Regions from separate parts of the Staphylococcus sp. IVB6181 genome, predicted to be linked through region 3. Evidence: predicted binding sites of a transcription regulator. Region 3 holds the regulator's gene; each other region holds the start of a gene.
What was found. Region 3 encodes Rex, which represses fermentation and respiration genes when NADH is low (regulators of the CRP and FNR family bind a similar motif). Its sites were predicted from a motif close to TTGTGAAATATTTCACAA; they were not measured.

Region 1: a site for Rex is predicted at 1,707-1,724, ahead of MUA90_RS03110 (nitrate/nitrite transporter). Genes of this name have one in related genera too.
Region 2: a site for Rex is predicted at 2,468-2,485, ahead of arcA (arginine deiminase). Genes of this name have one in related genera too.
Region 4: a site for Rex is predicted at 2,027-2,044, ahead of adhE (bifunctional acetaldehyde-CoA/alcohol dehydrogenase). Genes of this name have one in related genera too.

What each region holds. Positions count from the first base shown of each region.
Region 1 is NZ_CP095096.1:716,180-721,140, forward strand. Features, by position in the region: gene nreB (nitrate respiration regulation sensor histidine kinase NreB) at 1-881, shown strand, start outside; partial or broken gene nreC (nitrate respiration regulation response regulator NreC) at 893-1,546, shown strand; gene MUA90_RS03110 (nitrate/nitrite transporter) at 1,852-3,012, shown strand; gene MUA90_RS03115 (FtsW/RodA/SpoVE family cell cycle protein) at 3,145-4,350, opposite strand; gene MUA90_RS03120 (hydroxymethylglutaryl-CoA synthase) at 4,557-4,961, opposite strand, start outside.
Region 2 is NZ_CP095096.1:482,249-487,209, reverse strand. Features, by position in the region: gene arcD (arginine-ornithine antiporter) at 1-902, opposite strand, end outside; gene arcA (arginine deiminase) at 1,176-2,411, opposite strand; gene MUA90_RS02070 (hypothetical protein) at 2,894-3,580, opposite strand; gene MUA90_RS02065 (thiolase family protein) at 3,581-4,732, opposite strand; gene MUA90_RS02060 (AMP-binding protein) at 4,732-4,961, opposite strand, start outside.
Region 3 is NZ_CP095096.1:1,047,257-1,052,217, forward strand. Features, by position in the region: gene MUA90_RS04895 (ABC-F family ATP-binding cassette domain-containing protein) at 54-1,979, opposite strand; gene MUA90_RS04900 (redox-sensing transcriptional repressor Rex) at 2,542-3,183, shown strand; gene MUA90_RS04905 (sulfurtransferase TusA family protein) at 3,235-3,459, opposite strand; gene MUA90_RS04910 (YeeE/YedE family protein) at 3,502-4,587, opposite strand; gene MUA90_RS04915 (GH32 C-terminal domain-containing protein) at 4,797-4,961, shown strand, end outside.
Region 4 is NZ_CP095096.1:421,285-426,245, reverse strand. Features, by position in the region: gene adhE (bifunctional acetaldehyde-CoA/alcohol dehydrogenase) at 1-1,986, opposite strand, end outside; gene MUA90_RS01800 (DoxX family protein) at 2,237-2,578, opposite strand; partial or broken gene fmdA (formamidase) at 2,771-3,963, shown strand; gene MUA90_RS01790 (zinc ribbon domain-containing protein) at 3,963-4,223, shown strand; gene MUA90_RS01785 (MOSC domain-containing protein) at 4,624-4,961, opposite strand, start outside.

The DNA of each region.
Region 1 (4,961 bases), 330 kb from region 3:
CAATCTGCCGAAGATGCGAAGGTTATTCAAACGAGTTTGACTTAATGTCATGTGAAAACTGCTTCTTAGAAGCGTTGGAAGTCGGCAATGGCAGCTTCCAAGTCTTTATGCGCACCAAAGATGATAAGATTGAACCTTTCACAGCATCTTATGAAGTCATTGATAAAACCAAAGAGATTTATGCATTTACACTGCACAATGTCTCGCCGCAAATCGAACGCCAAGATAGACGCTATCAGCGTCTGATGATGCAAAAAACAATCTCAGCTCAAGAGAATGAGCGCAAGCGTATTTCTCGCGAGCTGCATGATGGTATTGTACAAGAATTGATTAACGTAGATGTGGAATTGCGTTTATTGAAGTACCAGCAAGACAAGGATGAATTGATTGATAACTCTAAACGTATTGAAGGATTGATGTCGCGTTTAATCGATGATGTACGCAACCTATCTGTAGAACTGCGTCCTTCATCACTCGATGATCTGGGATTGGATGCTGCGTTTCGCTCTTACTTCAAACAATTCGAAAAGAATTACGGAATGCATATTGTGTATCATACCGATTTCTCATCGCAGCGTTTTGACAGCGAAATCGAAACCGTCATCTACCGCGTTGTTCAAGAAGCTATGTTTAACGCATTAAAATATGCGCAAGTAGACACAGTTTATATCTCGCTTTATCAAGGCGAAGCATCGATAATAGCTGAAGTCAGTGATCAGGGAATTGGATTTAAATTAGGAGATAAGGCGAAGGGCACAGGACTCGGTCTGTTCGGTATGAATGAACGTGCTGAACTGGTCAATGGTTCTGTCAATATTGATTCGCAAGCAGGACGCGGAACAATTGTAACGTTAGAAGTTCCAATAACTGATAAACGATAGGAGACTTGATGTTGAAAATTGTTATTGCAGATGATTATGCCGTGGTAAGAACCGGCTTCTCTATGATTTTGAACTTTCAAGAGGATATGGAAGTCGTTGCTACCGCAGCTGAGGGTGTTGAAGCATACCAAGAAGTGATGCAGCACCGCCCTGACGTATTAATAATGGATTTAAGTATGCCGCCAGGAGAATCAGGGTTAATTGCAACGAGTAAAATCGTTGAAAGTTTTCCGGAAACTAAGATACTCATCTTAACGATGTATGATGATGATGAGTATCTCTTCCATGTTTTAAGAAACGGAGCAAAAGGTTATATTTTAAAAAATGCTCCGGATGAACAATTGATTTCGGCAGTACGCACCGTTTATCGCGGTGATACTTATATCGACCCTAAGATGACAACATCTTTGGTTAATGAATTTGTAAATAATTCTGATCAAGATGCCAAACGTTCGAATGATCCGTATAGAATTCTTTCTAAACGCGAACTTGAAATCTTGCCGCTGATTGCGAAGGGTTACGGAAATAAAGATATCGCTGAAAAATTATTTGTATCTGTTAAAACAGTAGAGGCGCATAAAACGCATATTATGCAATAGCTGGAATTAAAATCGAAACCGGAATTAGTAGAATATGCCCTTAAGAAAAAATTACTTGATTTCTAAATCAAGGCTTATTGAACTCATCGTGATGATGGGTTCTTTTTTTATGCAAAAATTGTGGCTGTATTGTGAAAAATATAGGTGGAAATGAATAGAAAAGCTGTGTTGTTTAAACGTAAACAAGGGATTAGGGAAATGCCGAGGGATTTAAGGGAATGCCCTTATGTTCAATAATTCACCTAAAGACTAAAATATAAAGTGTAAGCAGTATTCCCAGCTGATAAATAAAATAACTTCGACTCAAAAAATATATCAGTGGGGTACTGCTCTTCTTATTAATTGATATGAAAAATGTTAGGGTGAAAAAAATGAACAAATCAAAAGGTGGTTTACAATTAACTGTCCAAACCTTGAGTTTGGTTGCTGGTTTCATGGTTTGGAGTATTATCGCTCCATTAATGCCGTTAATTTCACAAGATATTAAAATTACCAGCGGACAAATTTCTATTGTACTCGCGATTCCAGTTATTTTAGGATCTGTACTGCGTATTCCATTCGGCTATTTGACGAATATCATCGGTGCCAAATGGGTCTTCTTCTCCAGCTTTATTATTTTGCTCGTTCCAATCTTTTTATTAAGCCAAGCGCAATCTGTAAATATGTTAATGATTGCTGGATTCTTCTTAGGTGTCGGGGGCGCTATTTTCTCAGTAGGTGTTACATCTATTCCTAAATATTTCCCTAAAGAAAAAGTCGGGTTAGCTAACGGTATTTATGGTATGGGTAACCTCGGTACTGCGGTATCTTCTTTCTTAGCACCGCCGATTGCAGGTATGATCGGTTGGCAATCTACAGTAAGACTTTACTTGATTGTAATGGCAGTATTTGCGATTTTAATGTTCTTCTTAGGTGATGCGAAAGAACCTAAAGTTAAAATTCCTCTAATCGCACAAACAAAAGATTTAATGAAAGGCTTGCGTTTATACTACTTAAGCTTATGGTATTTCATCACATTCGGTTCATTCGTCGCATTCGGTATCTTCTTACCGAAATATTTAGTGGACCACTTCGAACTTACATCTGTCGATGCGGGTATCAGAGCAGGGGTCTTCATCGCAATTGCGACGACGCTTAGACCTTTAGGCGGTATTATCGGAGACAAAATCGATGCTGTCAAAGCATTGAAAATCGACTTCATTATTATGATTATCGGCGCTGCGATTTTAGGCTTTGCGGATGATATATTTTTCTTCACAGTCGGTTGTTTGATGATCAGTGCATGTGCGGGTATCGGTAACGGATTAGTCTTTAAATTAGTACCGCATTATTTCCAAAAAGAAGCAGGTGTCGCAAACGGTATTGTGTCTATGATGGGCGGACTTGGAGGTTTCTTCCCGCCATTAGTTATTACTTATGTGACAAGCTTAACAGGTACGAGTCACTTAGCATTTATCTTCCTAGCATTGTTTGGAGTCATTGCGTTAATTACAATGTGGCATTTAAGCAAAAGAAATCGTGCCTTAGTTTAACCCCATAATGGATGAATGAAAATGTAAATATTGAAGACAGCAGCACAATGGATGCAAGATGAGGCATCTGTTGTGCTTTTTCATTCAGTAAATGCAATGAAAAAAGGACTAGTCAATGCGCTAGTCCTAATCTTATTTAATAATGTATGGTTTTGTTTTAGCCGGGAGATTGCGGTCACGGTTGATTTTGCGTGTGGTCATGATCAATGCTGCAAATGCAATACTGACACTTAACATGGAAGAACCGCCGTAGCTTAATAGCGGCAATGTTACACCTGTTAATGGAATGACTCCAGAAACACCGCCGATATTGACGAAAGCTTGAATAAAGATATAGCTGCCGATACCAATACAAATCGATTTGTAGAAGTGGTTCTTCGTGCGGTTCGCATAGATTAAACACTTGGCTACGATAAAGCCGTAGAGTGCTAAAACAAAGAACACACCAATCAATCCCAATTCTTCGGATAAGACTGTAAAGATAAAGTCAGTATGAGGCTCTGGCAAATAACCGAGTTTTGAAATACCATTGCCGAGACCTTTGCCTAAGAATTTGCCGTTGCCGATAGATATTAAGGCATTGGTTAATTGATAGCCTTCACTGTTTTCATACTTGAATGGATTCAAGAAGACGTTAATCCGATTTAAGCGGTAAATGTTTTTCGCATCAAACAATAATGTGTAACTCAAATACATAACAATAGGTATCATCGCAATGCCGAGAATTTGAAGCTTTACTTTATTTTTGATATCAGAGTAAAGCAGTATACAAGCGATAATCGCGACAGTCAGCATCGTACCGCCTAAGTCGCCTTGAAGCAAGACGAGAACTAACCCGAAGCCCAGCAGCAGCAAGGGCGGAATCAAATGCTTAACTTTATAATCCCATCGTGAATTTAAGCGTCTGTCTATAATGTATGAGAAATAAAAGATTGAAGCGAGTTTTAAAAACTCTGAGGATTGAAGGCTGAAGAATCCTAAGCTGAGCCAGTTTTTCGAACCGTTGATTTCTTTACCGATTAATAAAGTTAAAGCGAGTAAGAAGAAGGTACCGAATAATAATACGATTTGAACATTGGATGATTTGAAAAAATCAATTCTGACAAACTGTGCAAAAAAGATGATAATCAAACCGATGAAAAAGTAGATGGCTTGGCGCTTCATAAAATGGTCGCTTGAAACAGGGAGACCGCCGGTCAAAGAGCCTTTTGAAGCAGGCACCATACTTGCACTGTAAACCATGACAATTCCTATTAAGCCGAGCAGGATAAAGGTCACAATCAAACTCAGGTCTACGCCTTTCATAGCAATCCGTGTGGATATGAGAAATTTCTTCACGTTAAGTCACCTCTATGTATATCTGTTTTGTACAAACGTGCAAAATATAAGCATTAAATATCTATTATATAGATTTTGTTAACAAGTATCCACTTTAAACAGGTGGAAATTTAATGAAATATGAAAAACATCAGCCATAAAAAAGAAGCCTTGAGCATAGCCAAGACTTCTAATTTCAAAACTTATCTTCTAACAAGCTTTATTTACTATTTTACGGTATCATAATAACGAATATTGTCTGAAACTTCTTTAAGGTAGAAATTACCTTTAGGTTCAACTTCTAATTCGCGATCATGATCAAATTCTAAATTGTCGAAGCGTTTGAAGAAAGTTTCATATTCTTCAACAGAAAGTGCTTTGCGGTTTTTCAGCATGGCTTGATGTGCTTCTACATCTAACGCATCTTTGAATCCATCTGAAAGTGTAGCAGTATAGAATTCGCCGACTGAACCTGAACCGTAACTGAACAATCCGATGTGATCGCCTGCGTTAAGGTCATGGTTTTCAAGAAGTGAAATCAAGCTGAGATATAATGAGCCTGTATAAATGTTGCCGACATAACGATTGTAATCGGTTGCAGATTTATAGCTGTCATTTAGTCTTGCTTGTGT
Region 2 (4,961 bases), 570 kb from region 3:
GCACCGAGTACTGAGATGATTAAACCAATGTTTGTCACAACTGAACCCCAAGGGCCGACGATGTGTGCTAATAATGCTGCCATTGATGGGCTGCTTAATTCAGAGATTTGGTTTTGTTCGATAACACCTTGTGCAAGTACTGTTAATAAGAAGTAGATGACTAATACAATCAATAGACCAAGTACTGTTGCTGTCCCTACGTCTTTTTTAGTTTTCGCACGGCCAGAGAATACGACCGCACCTTCAATACCTGTAAATACCCAAACAGTGATCAACATTGTACTCTTAACTTGTTCCATGATGTTAGAGAAGTTAATCGGTAATGCAATGTTGTCTTTCATTCCTGCAAATCCAGCCATAAAAGTGTCAAAGTTGAATGCGACAATCATACATACAATCGCAAGGAAGATAGGAATCAATTTAGCCACTGTTACGATACTGTTGATTAATGCGGCAGTTTCGACTCCGCGCAAGATCAGGAAGTGTACACCCCATAGTAAGATGGAGGCTACGATAATACTAGGAAGTGTGTTGCCGCCTTTGAATATCGGGAAGAAGTTGCCGACTGCTGACATCAGCAACGTAGCATAAGCGACGTTTCCTAAGAATGCTGCGAACCAGTATCCCCATGCACTAGAGAAACCGACGAAGTCACCGAAACCTGCACGTGCGTAACTGTAAATACCGCCGTCTAAATCCGGTCGTTTATTTGTTAAATTCTGGAAGACGAATGCGAGTGATATCATACCGACTGCGGTAATAATCCAACCGATAATAATCGCCAATCCGCCGGCATTGCTGCCCATGTCTGAAATAATATTGAAGGCACCGCCGCCGATCATTGAACCAATGACCAAACCGATTAAAGCCGTTTTATTGAGTTTATTTTGTTCTCCGCTCATTTTCAAAACTCCTTTAATGCTCGAGATTGCCTCAAAGCATGTCTTGTCAATTTATTTAATTTTTTGACGCTATACTGCTTTAATTGATGTTAAGGGCATGTGCCTCTTGCTCATTTTCAAAATCATAGGCCATGTTTTAAACACGTTGCCGTGAATAGGTATCATTTTTATTTCAAAGCAGTATTTCAATCTAAAGGCAAAGCTTTAAGTGATGACGTCGAACCACTTCTATTGATGCAATCCTTACCACTTAAAGCGTTGCTGTATTCAGATTTAGATATCTTCACGGTATAGCGGTTGACTCATGCAACGTGGGCCCCCGCGTCCGCGAACCAATTCACTACCAGTGATTTCAATAACTTTAATACCTTTGTCGCGTAATAATTGGTTTGATACATAGTTACGGTCATAAGTGACAACAACACCTGGACGGATAGTCAATGTGTTAGAACCATCATTCCATTGTTCACGAGGACCAACGATTGTGTCGCCGTTACCAGTAGGAATGAATTCGATATGATCTAAGTGCAATGCGTCTTTTAATGTTTCTTTCAAGTCTGTAGTACGTGTGATAGTAATATCTTTTCCATCTTCTGTTGGCTCAAGAGTGAAGATATTCATATCGTCGCCTTTTTTCTCGATTGCTGAGTGAATTGTGAATTTATCGTAGTCAATCATTGTAAATACTGTGTCTAAGTGCATGAATGCACGTGTATTCGCAATTTCAATTGCTACAACTTTTTTAATTTTAGATTCAGGGTTCGCAAAGATTTGGCGTGCTAATTTTTCAATTGCTTGTGCTGATGTTCTTTCAGAGATACCTACTGCTACAACTTCTTCAGAAAGCACTAATTCGTCTCCGCCTTCAATGTTGTAATCAGAGTTTCTGTCTAACCATACAGGTACATCTGCATCTTTGAATCTTGGGTGATGTTTTAAGATATAAGTGAAGAAGATAGATTCTCTGCGACGTGCCGGCCAGAACATACGGTTGATTGTCATACCATTTCCGATTGATGCTTGCGGGTCACGTGTAAAGTAAAGGTTAGGCATTGGGTTCATATAGAATGGATAAGAGTCATCTAGGTATTCCACTAAGTGTGATTTACCAGTTTCAACTTCTTCTTTACGTACACCTGCCATTACTTTTTCAACTAAGTCTTGGTTATTTAAACCATCGAATAATTTTCTAACTGCATCTTCATGTCCTAATAATGTGTCTTCAGATTCAGCTAAAACGTCTTCAATGAATTGTTTGCGCACTTCAGGATCTTCAATTGCTTCTGCTGCTAAGTCTTCAAGGTATACAACTTCTACACCTTCATCGCGTAGCACTTGTGCAAATTTATCATGCTCTTCTTGCGCTACTTTCAAGTACGGGATATCATCAAATAACAATCCTTCTAGATACTCAGGTACTAAATTTTCTAATTCTTTCCCAGGGCGTTTAAGCAATACCGTTTTCAATTTACCGATCTCACTGTTTACTTTAATTGGATGTTCATTCATTTGTGAAACCTCCTTGTTTTATTTATCTATAGTGTAAGCCCTTTCAACTATTGCTCATGTGAATTAAATCACATTATAAGTGTTTTATATTTCACACTTATTCTTTTATTCATTGCATGTTTTTGTATATTTAATACATTTTCATGGGTTTTACATGCATAAAAAACGAATAATCCCTTGATTTACAGAGTCATAATTCTCAAATAAAATATTTTATTCATTTTTTAGAGAATCTATGCATTATCCTTATTCGATTTCACTTATGTGGCTGAATTAACACCATAAACCCACAATCCTAATGAGGGCGCAAGAATAAAATTGAGCATTACTTTATAAACAATCCCTCCTAATGTGGCTATACCCTGCTAACGCAGAAATACAGATAATTTACATTATTTTAAAATTGCACATAATATAGCTTAAAAAAACAAGGAAACTGCATATGCAATTTCCTTGTTGAACCTTTCCTATTGAGTTGTATGTCACACTTTAATCCACACTTCAACACAAGTCTCCGCTGATTGATTAACGATTTGAATCTTAATCAATGAACGCTCTTCTTTCAAGTTCATCCATAGTTGATCTGTTCGATGCATCATCTTCTTGTATTTCACTTCTATTTCTTGAACAGTGTTTAAATTTTCTTGATGCTTAGACAATGTCTCTAATGCGGCCATTACAATATAGTCGCCCGGCAAAATATGGTTTTGAAGATGTATCGGGTTATAATCATTCACTTGTTTCAAATAATCTAATACATCTTCCCAGTCTATAGCTAAAGGAATATATTGAGATGATATTGTTGAAGGGTTGCTTGGTTGTTTTGCCTTTTGTTCTATCTTAAATGATGAATCAGGCTGTTCAATGAATGTTGTTGTTATTTCCATACACGTTTTATTGTCACGCAATGATGTCATTGTAAGTACATAACAGTAGTGTGTAAACTGTCGAAGTTTCCTTTGTGATCTGCAAATTAATTCTGCTTCATAGCTTTCCCCTTCAATTAAAGGTGCATATTGACAGATGACTTTGTTTCTTAAAATCAAAGGTGCTTGGTGCTGTTGTTGAAAGTCATCAAAAGCATGCCATACCTTCGTCAGATAAAAGGCATCTAGATTTAATGAACGATGCGCTGATTTCGGCGATTCCCATATCAATGTTTGTTTCATTTAATCTTCTGCCTTTTCAAATAAGGTTGCGATACCTAAACCGCCTCCGATACCAATTGCGGCTAACAATTGATTACCCGGGGAATAAGTTTGAATAGAAAGCAGACGTGCTACTAAATTAGCACCGCTGGCACCGTAAGGATGTCCTTCTGCTAAAGCACCGCCGAACGGATTTACTTTTTGTTCATCTAATCCTAATAAATCTATCGAAGCTAATACTTGAGAACTGAATGCTTCATTAAACGCTGTCCAATCTATATCAGCAACTGACAGATTACGGCGCATCAATAATTGTTCTGTTGCTGGAACAGGACCGATGCCGAGTAGTTTAGGATTCACCCCTGCAGTTTGTGCATCTGTAAATTTAAGTAAGGGCTTTAAGCCTAAAGCTTCTGCTTTTTCTTTCGACATAATCAACACTAATGCGGCACCATCGCTTTTCGGACATGCATTCCCTACTGTAACAGTTCCGTCTTTAAATAATGGTTTTAAACGTAATAACCGTTGCGCTGTCATCTTTTGTTTTGGTGATTCATCTTGCGTTACTGCTTCGCCATGAACCGTTAACGGTACAATTTCTTGCTGGATTTGGGATTGATAAGCAAAGTATTGATGATGACTGCGTGCAGCCCATGCATCTTGGCGTTCTCGCGAAACTTGATAAACTTGTGCGACATTTTCAGCTGCTTCTAACATACTCGGATCTCCCATAGTTTCTGGTGTGAACGGTGCACGTTCATAAATCTCTGGAGGATGTTTCTCATACAGTGATTGCGGTTTTTGAATTTTCCAAGGTGCACGGCTGACAGACTCGACACCGCCAGCTAAATAGATGTCGCCTGCGCCAGCTTGTACCATATGGCATGCGATATTGACAGCTTCTAAACCTGAACCGCATTGGCGATCTACTGTCATACCTGGAATATGATATGAAAGGCCAGCATGCAGCAGTGATTTGCGTGCGATATTACCGCCGTTGCCGACTGTATTGCCTATAATGACATCATTAATATTTTCTGCAATAGCAGGATGCAGCTGTGTCATATGCTTTATCAACGGTTGAAGCAAGTCTTCTGGTTCTAAGTGTTTGAATAAGCCTCCGTATTGACCGATAGGCGTACGTTTTACCTCAATAATCACTGCTTCTCTCATTATGATTGCCTCCCGTATTTTTCAATCATTTGCTGACGTGCAACTTTACCGCTGGAAGTCCAGAGCATTTCTGGAACTCTAATAAATCGCATCGGTACTTTATAACGTTCTAAATGATTGCGTAATATTTGTTTCACTTCACGAATCTCTAAATCCGTTTCTGATTGATAGTAAGCAATCAGTACTTCTCCAAGTTCATAATGCGGTACGCCATTAACCATAACATGTT
Region 3 (4,961 bases):
AAAAGAGGCGCAAAAATGAGTATTCATTTGTGCACCTCTTAAACTATTATTGCTTATATCATTTTTTCTTGTAATTCTTCCCATTTTAACATCACTTGTTCGAGTTGCTGTTCGATTGTATCTTTTTCTTCAGCTAATTGTGCTGCTTTTTCTGGATCGTTAAAGACTTCAGGCTGTGTTAAAGCAGTATCGATTGCTTCTATTTGCTTTTCGAAGGATTCAATCTCTGATTCGCAGCTTTCAATTTGACGTTCCAATTGGCGCAATTCTCTTCTTTGCGCTTTTTGGTCTTCATATGAATGGTTAGTTTCGTCTTTGGCTGTTTCGACAGCTTGTTCAGCTTCTTGTTTGGCCAAAATTGCAGCTTGTTCTTCTGTTTTATCTAAGTAGTATTGATAGTCGCCGGCATAGACTGTACCGCCATCAGGCTGCATATCAAAGATTTTATTCGCAAGCTGGTTAATAAAGTAGCGATCGTGCGAAACGAAGATTAATGTTCCCTCAAAGTTTTGCAGCGCTTGTTCAAGCATTTCTTTAGAATCAATATCTAAGTGGTTGGTCGGTTCATCTAATATTAAAACGTTGTTACGTTCTAACATTAATAACGCCAACTGCAAACGTGCTTTTTCTCCGCCGGATAAGTCATTGATGATTTTTTTAACATCTTCTTGTACGAATAAGAAACGGCCTAATACCGCACGTACATCTTTTTCAGGCATCGTAGGATATTGATCCCATACATAATCTAGAATCGTTTTGTTAGATTTGAACTCTGCTTGCTTTTGATCGTAGTAACCGACGCGCAAGTTCGCACCATGGGTAATCTCTCCGCCGAGTTTTGGGAGTCTGTCCGCAACAGTTTTGATAAAGGTAGATTTGCCGATACCGTTCGGACCGATAACACCGATATGATTGCCTTTTGTGACTTCCATCGTAATAGGGGCAATGACTGGTTCTGTATAACCGATTTCTAAATTGCGGATATGGTAAACGTCATTGCCTGTATTGCGGTCGAAATCAAATTGGATGTTAGCACTGCGTGCATCGAGCATAGGTTTATCGATACGTTCGATTTTTTCTAATACTTTTCTGCGGCTTTTAGCCATACCGCTCGTTGAAGCACGCGTGATATTTTTTTCGACAATTGTTTCCAAGCGCTTGATTTCGGCTTGTTGACGTTCATATTCTTGCATACGTTTTTGATAGTACTGATCACGCTGTGTGATGAATTTACTGTAATTGCCTACATAGTGTTGAACAGCACCTAAAGCCACGTCATAAATCTGATTGACAGTTTTGTCTAAGAAGAAGCGGTCGTGACTGATAATCACAATAGCGCCTTTAAAGAAGTTCAAATAATCTTCAAGCCATTGTGTGGTTTCCATATCTAAATGGTTGGTAGGTTCGTCAAGCAGTAATAAGTCCGGTTCGCTGAGCAGCATTTGTGCAAGTGAAAGACGTGTTTTCTGTCCGCCGCTGAAGTCGTTTACAGGACGGTGAAAGTCTTCTTCATTAAAATTCAGACCATGCAGAACCGTTTTGATTTTACTTTCAAATTGATAACCCTCTAAGCGTTCAAATTGGTTGGATAACGATTCGTATTTGGCCATATGTTCTTTAAATGTGTCGGTTTCATATTCGTCCGCATGTTCAGCAAGCCATGTTGTTTCTGCTTGCATCGCTTTTTCCATTTGTTTCAAATGAGCGAAAGGTTTAGACATTTCTTCCCAAACTGAGTGGTGGGTATCGAGTGTCATTTGTTGTGTTAAATAACCGACTTTCAAATTTTTGATTTTTGATACATTGCCGCTGTCGTAGCCGTCGACACCTGCAATGATTTTCATTAATGTAGATTTGCCGGCACCGTTTCTGCCGACAATTCCGATTTTTTCATGACTCTTTACTTCAAAGTGGACATCGCTAAAGATTTCTTCACCATCGAAGGATTTTGAGACATTGTTAAGTTGCAGTAATATCATTCTTTTGTTTACGAGATGAATCTAATTAATATCTCGTAGTCCTCCTTCCTAAAAAGCGTCGCTTAGTTACTATTATAAGCGCTATAGGCATTATTTCCCAACATATCATGTCAGACATTGTTTTTGGACGTTTTGCATCGATTCGGTGTGGTTTTAAAGTAAATTTAGCAAGTAATTTTGATTTGTTTCGAAAATATGTATTCAAAACAATAATATAATCGTATAATAGTTACTATATTGCTGTAATTTGTATAGGCAAGTGTCATTAATTCTGAATACGGTAGGGAGATTTCACGAAACTGTTGATATTACAGTTATTCCTTTTTTTGATACCATGGGGTATACTTAGTTAATAAAAAACGTTTGCAGAATTTTTGTCAGATGCAATATAACAAAATAAAAACTATAAGAACACTATAATCTGCTTGATCTGCGTAAATGTTTCAACATTTGCGCAACTCCATCACTGTGCTATCAAAAATTGTACTATAAGAAGCAGTATTATTATGGTTAAATTGAAAAGTTCTAGGATAGTAGTTTGAAAGATTTGGAGGAAAACAGATTGGCAAATCAAAATAATAAAATTCCTCGCGCGACTTTGAAGCGATTACCATTATATTACCGATTCGTGAACACACTGCATATTAAGGGCATAGACCGCGTGAATTCTAAAACAATCAGCGAAGCATTAGACATTGATTCAGCTACAATCAGACGTGATTTTTCCTATTTCGGAGAACTTGGAAAAAAAGGCTATGGTTATAATGTTGAAAGCTTAATGGAATTCTTTAAAGGTGAAATCAGCGAAAGTGATGTTATAAGTATCGGCTTAGTCGGCGTGGGTAACTTAGGTAAAGCTTTGCTTTCTTATAACTTCTCAATCCATGATGATATGGTAATTACCGAAGCATTTGATATTAATCCCGATGTAATCGGCAAACAATTCGGTAAAGTAACAGTCAAAGATATGAAGGATATTAAAGGTATCTTAGATAAAGGGAATTTGGATGTAGTGATTTTAACAACTCCGGGAGAAGCCGCTCAAACTGCAGCGGATGAGCTTGTTAAAAGTAATGTGAAAGGTATTTTGAACTTTACACCTTCACGCATTGATGTTCCTGATGATGTGTCTGTTCATCATATTGATTTAGGGATTGAATTACAGTCATTGTTATTCTTTATGAATAATCTTAATCGTAAATAAAGAAAAGGAGTTTGCATGAATTATTAAATTCATCGCAAACTCCTTTTTATATTAGGCTTTTTGAACTGTGATAGTCCAAGAAGCATCGCCAAGTTGTTCGTAATTAGTTACGGGATAAGCTTTTTCAGCTGCCCAGTTTGGAATGGCTTCTGTTGCTTGAGTGCAGTCAAAGTCGATTTTTAATTCGTCTCCGACATTCAGTTCTTCCATTTTCTTTTGTGCTTCAATTAAAGGGAAAGGGCAAACCATTCCTACAGTACCTAATTCGTATACCATAATTGTATCCTCCTTGATTTATAATGCATTCGTGTGAATAGCTTATGATTGAGCAGCAGGTTGTGCTGATGATTGTGCAGAGGCTTTACGCGCCGCTTTCATCGGTTTGATGAAAATGAAGTAACTCATTAACCATGTACCTAAAATCATTGATGCTAATGCAATCCAACCTTGCCATGAAAGTGCTGCGGTTGCAACTAATCCGTTTCCGATTGAGCAGCCGCCGGCTACAGATGCACCGAAGCCCATAGCTGCACCGCCGATAACACTGTTGCGCAATGTCTTTTTATCCGGTAAACGCCAAGCAAATTCTCTTGAACCTTTTGCCGCAATATATGATCCGATAAAGATACCAAGTACTAAGAAAACGCCCCAGTCTAAGAATGATGTCTTACCAGATAAAATAAATTGTACCAAGTTAGATGAAGGTGTTGTGATACCGAGTCCGCCTTCACGTCCAGTAGAATAGCTCATAGGCCAAGCGATTAATGCAATCAGGCCTACAACAATCGCCGCAACGAAAGGATGGAATTTCTTTTCAAAGAAGAAGTGGCGTACACCTGTGAATTTTTGTTTTAATTTCGGTACTGCAATTTTAGGTTTAGGCTTGCGTAGTGTTTTCGTTACTAAATAACCTGTAATTGCGACAAGTGCAATCACCCAAATCCATGATGGAATACCTGTGCTTGTTGCCATATCTGCGTTAACATTCGTTTTAGAATTTAAACCTTCCATTACGGGTTTTAGTAAACCGACTTTAGTAATTGCTGAGAAAATCGCATAAGAAATTAATGCTAACCAGCTGCCGATTAAACCTTCGCCTGCACGGTAGTAAGTGCCTGTTGCACAACCTCCGGCAAGTACGATCCCAATACCGAAAATAAATGAACCTACAATTGTTCCGATAATAGGGAATGTGCCGTTTTCTAAAGGTTTGCCGATTATGGATGTAAATGCTAAAAGACCGATTGCTTGTACTGAAATCGCAATAAGCAAAGCATAAAACATTTTATTGTTCTTTTGAATATACATATCTCTGAATCCGCCAGCTAAGCAAAAGCGTGTACGTTGCATGACAAAACCGAGTAAAATACCCACGATTAAGCCGCTGATAATCATCCAAATCATGAATCTCCCTCTTTTCCGATAATGTTAATAAGTTTTATCCTAATACAGAATAGTATTAATTGCAAGGTGTAAATTTTCCGTAATGCTTTTTAATTTGATTTCGAACTGAAAACTGTTGTTATGTTCAATGGAATGAGATAGGTGAGGGGCTGAAAATATGCTAAAATAAAGGAAATGACGATTAACGATGTTTTAGGAGGATATGGTAGATGCAAGATTTTACAAATGAAGAAGAATTTCAACGAATTGAACAGCTCCCTGCTGAAAGAATTACTGAACTCAAAGAAAAGTTCGCACAATCACCTTATAAACAAACCTTTCATTTACAACCTCCATTTGGTTCAGCAGGCAAGCCTAATGGTCTAATCTATGAC
Region 4 (4,961 bases), 630 kb from region 3:
CATACCTGTATCGGCAGTCACTGAACGCGGTACACTTAACACAAATTGCGAATCTACAATTGCGATATCCGGTGTTAATGAATAATCTGCTAAAGGATATTTCACATGTGTATCACTGTCAGTAATGACCGCAAACGGTGTCACTTCTGAACCTGTACCAGAAGTTGTCGGAATACAAACCATTTGTGCACGTTGTGCCGGTAAAATTTTATACGTACGCTTGCGGATATCTAAGAATTTTTGTTTAGCGCCGAAGAATGATAAATCCGGATGTTCAAAGAATGCCCACATGCCTTTAGCGGCATCCATTACAGAACCGCCGCCGATTGCGATAATGACATCTGGCTGGAATTCAATCATCAGTTCTAAACCTTTATATACTGTATTCGTAGAAGGGTTCGGTTCTACATCGCTGAATATACGTACATCAGGCACGTCTGTTCTGCTCGCAAGCACTTCTTGTACACGTTTGGCATAACCTAAATTTACCATGCCTGCATCCGTTACAATCATGACACGTTCAATGTCTTTCATGTGTGTTAAATACAAAAGCGAATTTTTCTCAAAGTAAATTTTTGATGGCAGTTTGAACCATTGCATATTATTTCTCCTTTTAGCGATTGTTTTGACATTAATCAAATCGACTGCAGAAACATTATGAGAAACAGAGTTGTGTCCATAAGAACCGCAACCTAAGGTTAAAGATGGAATCATTTCATTATAAATTCCGCCGATACCGCCTTCAGCTGATGGTGAATTAATCAATACACGGCATGCATTCATAAGAATACCGAAAGCTTTTTGAAGTGCTTCGTCTTCTGTATGCACTACTGCAGTATGTCCTAAACCGCCTAAATTCAACATACTCTCGCATAATTCTAACGCTTCTTCGCGATTCTCTGCTTTTACCATCGCAAGTACAGGAGATAATTTTTCGCGAGACAATGGATAATCAGGACCTACACCTTCAAGTTCCGCAATCAGCATTTTTGTTCCTTCTGGTACTTTAATACCGACAGACGCTGCGATTTCTGCGGCAGGTTTTCCTACAATATTCGCATTGACTGCACAGCGATCTTCACGCATGACAATGCTTTCGAGTTTAGGTAATTCATTTTTCTTCACAACATAACATTGATGGGCTTCAAATTCTTTTTTCACTTCGTTATAAATTGCTTTATCTACGATAACCCCTTGTTCAGATGCACAAATCATACCGTTATCAAATGTCTTAGATACAATTACATCATTCACAGCACGTTTGATTTTCGCTGACTTTTCAATATAGGCCGGTACATTACCAGGTCCTACACCTAAGGCCGGTTTACCTGTAGAATAAGCTGATTTCACCATCGCAGCGCCGCCTGTCGCAAGCACTAACGCAATTTTATCGTGATTCATTAATAATTTAGTGGCTTCCAATGAAGGTTGTGTGATCCATTGGATAACATGTTCAGGCGCACCTGCTTTGAGTGCTGCTTCATAAATTACTTCTGCCGCAAGTGTTGAAGATTGCTGCGCACTTGGATGGAAAGCAAATACAATCGGATTACCTGTTTTAATCGCAATCATCGCTTTGAAAATAGTAGTAGAAGTCGGATTGGTCGTCGGTGTTACACCGCACACTACACCTACCGGCGATGCGACATACGTTAAACCGCGTTGTTCATCTTCTTTGATGACACCGATAGTCTTGTTGTATTTGATAGATTCCCAAATGTACTCTGAAGCATAGAGATTCTTGATTGCTTTATCTTCATAGATACCGCGTCCTGTTTCTTCGTATGCTGCTTTGGCTATTTCCATGTGTTTATCCACAGCTGCCATTGCCATCGCATGTACAATCTTATCAATTTGTTCTTGATTCAACTTTGCTAATTGATGCAACGCACGCTGACCGTTATCTGCCAGCGTATCAATCATTTGTTGTGTCAGGTTCACTTCTGTTTCTGGTTTTTCATTCTGAGCTTGTGTTGATTCAGTCATTTCGATTCCTCCTCAAAGTTCAAATCCGATTGTTTTTAATTTGTGAATTATTTCGCAAACAGAATAGCTTAATTTCCTCAAAGAGTAAACGAAATTCTATTTATTTCCTTTCAATTTCCAACACTTTTGTGAACGCGTCATTTTATGAAAAACCGTCGAGATTAGCAACCATGCGTATGTAAGCGTATTCTAAAAATAATTTGCAATATAAAAAAACTTCATCCTGCACTTAAGCAAGATGAAGCCTGATTTATAGTTTGCGGATTATTGCCATTAAAATAAATTGTAACGGCAAACGACTATAAAGTGCCCATTTAGGCGGCTGTATATCCCCTAGCGGCAATTGTTTGCGTGCCATATAGATGTTAGCCGGAAAGACCGCAAGCAACAAGGCATTTATGCCTTGTTTGAATTTCTGACTTGGGCGTTTGATGAACAGTACTGCACTGATCCATAACTCGATGATGCCTGTCACAACTACTGCTGTTTTGCGTAAAGGCAAATACTTCGGCACAATACGTGTAAAACCTTCTAAACGTACGAAGTGCATGATTCCTGCTAAACCAAACAAGCCTGCCAAACCATAACGCATTACCTTTCTCAAGGAAGTCACCTTCTTCTTTTTATTTTCGATTTTATTATTTCATATTCACCCTGTTCTTAACAAAACATTAAAAACTTTTACAAAAATTCTGAATATTTAGTTTAAAATGTAACTTTTTGGGAATAGTAATTTTAGTCAGAATCATTCAGTCACAAATTATTTCGGCAAGGGGGTAGGCATATGCCTAAGAAATTATTTAGTGTGGATTTGAATAAGAAAATGGATCAGCAAGCGCATCCCGGACACAACCGATGGCATCCGGATATTCCGGCTGCATTTTCAGTTGAGCCAGGAGAGTCATTTCGTATGGAGTGTTTGGACTGGACCGATGGTCAAGTTTCAAACAATGACGACCCGAGCGACATCAAATACGTCAATTTAAACCGTGTACATGTATTAAGCGGTCCCGTATATGTAAACGGCGTAGAACCTGGCGATTTGTTAGTCGTTGATATTTTAGATATCGGTGCATTCCCAGAACATGAATGGGGCTTTAACGGTATTTTCGATAAAACGAATGGCGGCAGTTTCTTAGTCGACCATTATCCGAATGCTCAAAAGTCCATTTGGGATTTCAACGGTATTTATGCGACAAGTCGTCACGTACCCGGCGTAGAATTTGTCGGGTTAATCCACCCAGGATTAATCGGCGTTGCGCCATCACAAGAAATGTTGGATGAATGGAACCGACGTGAACAAGCATTGGTAGATACAGATCCGAACAGAGAACCGGTATTAGCCAACTTACCGGAAGAAGATGCTGTAGTGCTTGGTACGTTAGAAGGTAAAGATTTCGACCGTGTTGCTAAAGAAGGCGCAAGAACCGTCCCACCAAGAGAAAATGGCGGTAACTGCGATATTAAAAACTTATCTAAAGTTCGCGTGTATATTTCCCTGTCTTCGTTGAAGGCGCGAAATTATCTGTAGGCGACCTGCACTTCTCGCAAGGCGACGGCGAAATCACATTCTGCGGCGGAATTGAAATGCCGGGATGGATTGATTTACGTGTCAACGTGATTAAAAACGGCATGGAAAAATATCAAATCAAACAAAACCCAGCTTTCAAACCTGGACCAGTTATGCCGAATTACACAGATTACATTGTATTCGAAGGTATTTCGGTAGATGAATTCAGCGGCAAGCAGCAATATCTCGATGCGAATACTGCATATCGCAACGCGTGCTTAAATGCTATTGAATTCTTGAAAACACGCGGCTTTACAGGCGAACAAGCTTACATGTTGTTAGGAACTGCTCCCGTTCAAGGTACTGTTGCTGGTATCGTTGACGTTCCGAACGCATGTTGTACCATCGCAATCCCGCGTGAAATCTTTAAAGATGATATCGTCCCGAGTTTGGAGCCTGATGAGTAATGCCGAATTACACTTATGCATGTCCTGATCACGGAGAATTTACCTTAAATCAATCTATGAATGATAACCATGATTTTGCAGTTTGCCCTGACTGCCATCAAGATGCAAAACGCGTCTTTGTCCCATTTCATACTTCAAAGATTGATTCAAAATTAAAAAAGAGAATCGAAGCCGGTCAGGAACCGCGAATTGTTTCTAAAGATAAACTCCCAACCCAGCAGAAACGGCGTGTTCCGAATAACCGTCCTTGGATGATTTAGAAAAACCCATATAAATCAATGATACGAATTACATTGCATAAAATACCACAGCCCGATTTTATGCAAAAAAGAAAGCTCATATTTGATACAAAACAGGTACATTCGTCCTATCGTTGAGTAATAACCCTCCTCAATGAAATGGCATTCGATGTTCCATAAAAAAATGGCATAAGAAAGTTGCACAGATCAAAGCCCAATGATTAATTGAAGATGTTAGCGTGCAACCACACTGGATAATTTTAACCTATCCAATCACTGCCAATCACAACATTAACCTGTCACACACGTATCACCGTCTATTGTCTCCCCTTCGTTTTCGGTGATACGGACAGGTTTTAACCTGCAAAAGAAAGACACATGCGACCATTTTTTGGCGCATGTGTCTTTTATTGTCTATCAATTAAATGTTAGGTCCATATAATCTCGGTGTATGGTCCACAGTTTGACCTTCAATCAGCTGCTTTAATTCGTGCTGCCATGATTCTGGTGTGTATTTGCATTCCATTAAACGACGCATTAAAGGCACATTGTCCGTGTGATGATATAAGACATCATTCATTTCAGCAATCGACCATTTTGGACAAGGCCGTTCTACTAATTCAAATGTATCGCCTTGTTGAATACGTCCTTCTTCTAAGACACGGAAATACCAGCCTGTACGTCCTGTCTCTTGAATACGGCTGCCGAACTCTATCCAGCCGACGCGGCGTCCCGGCTTCCAGCAAGGTCTGCGCGGCT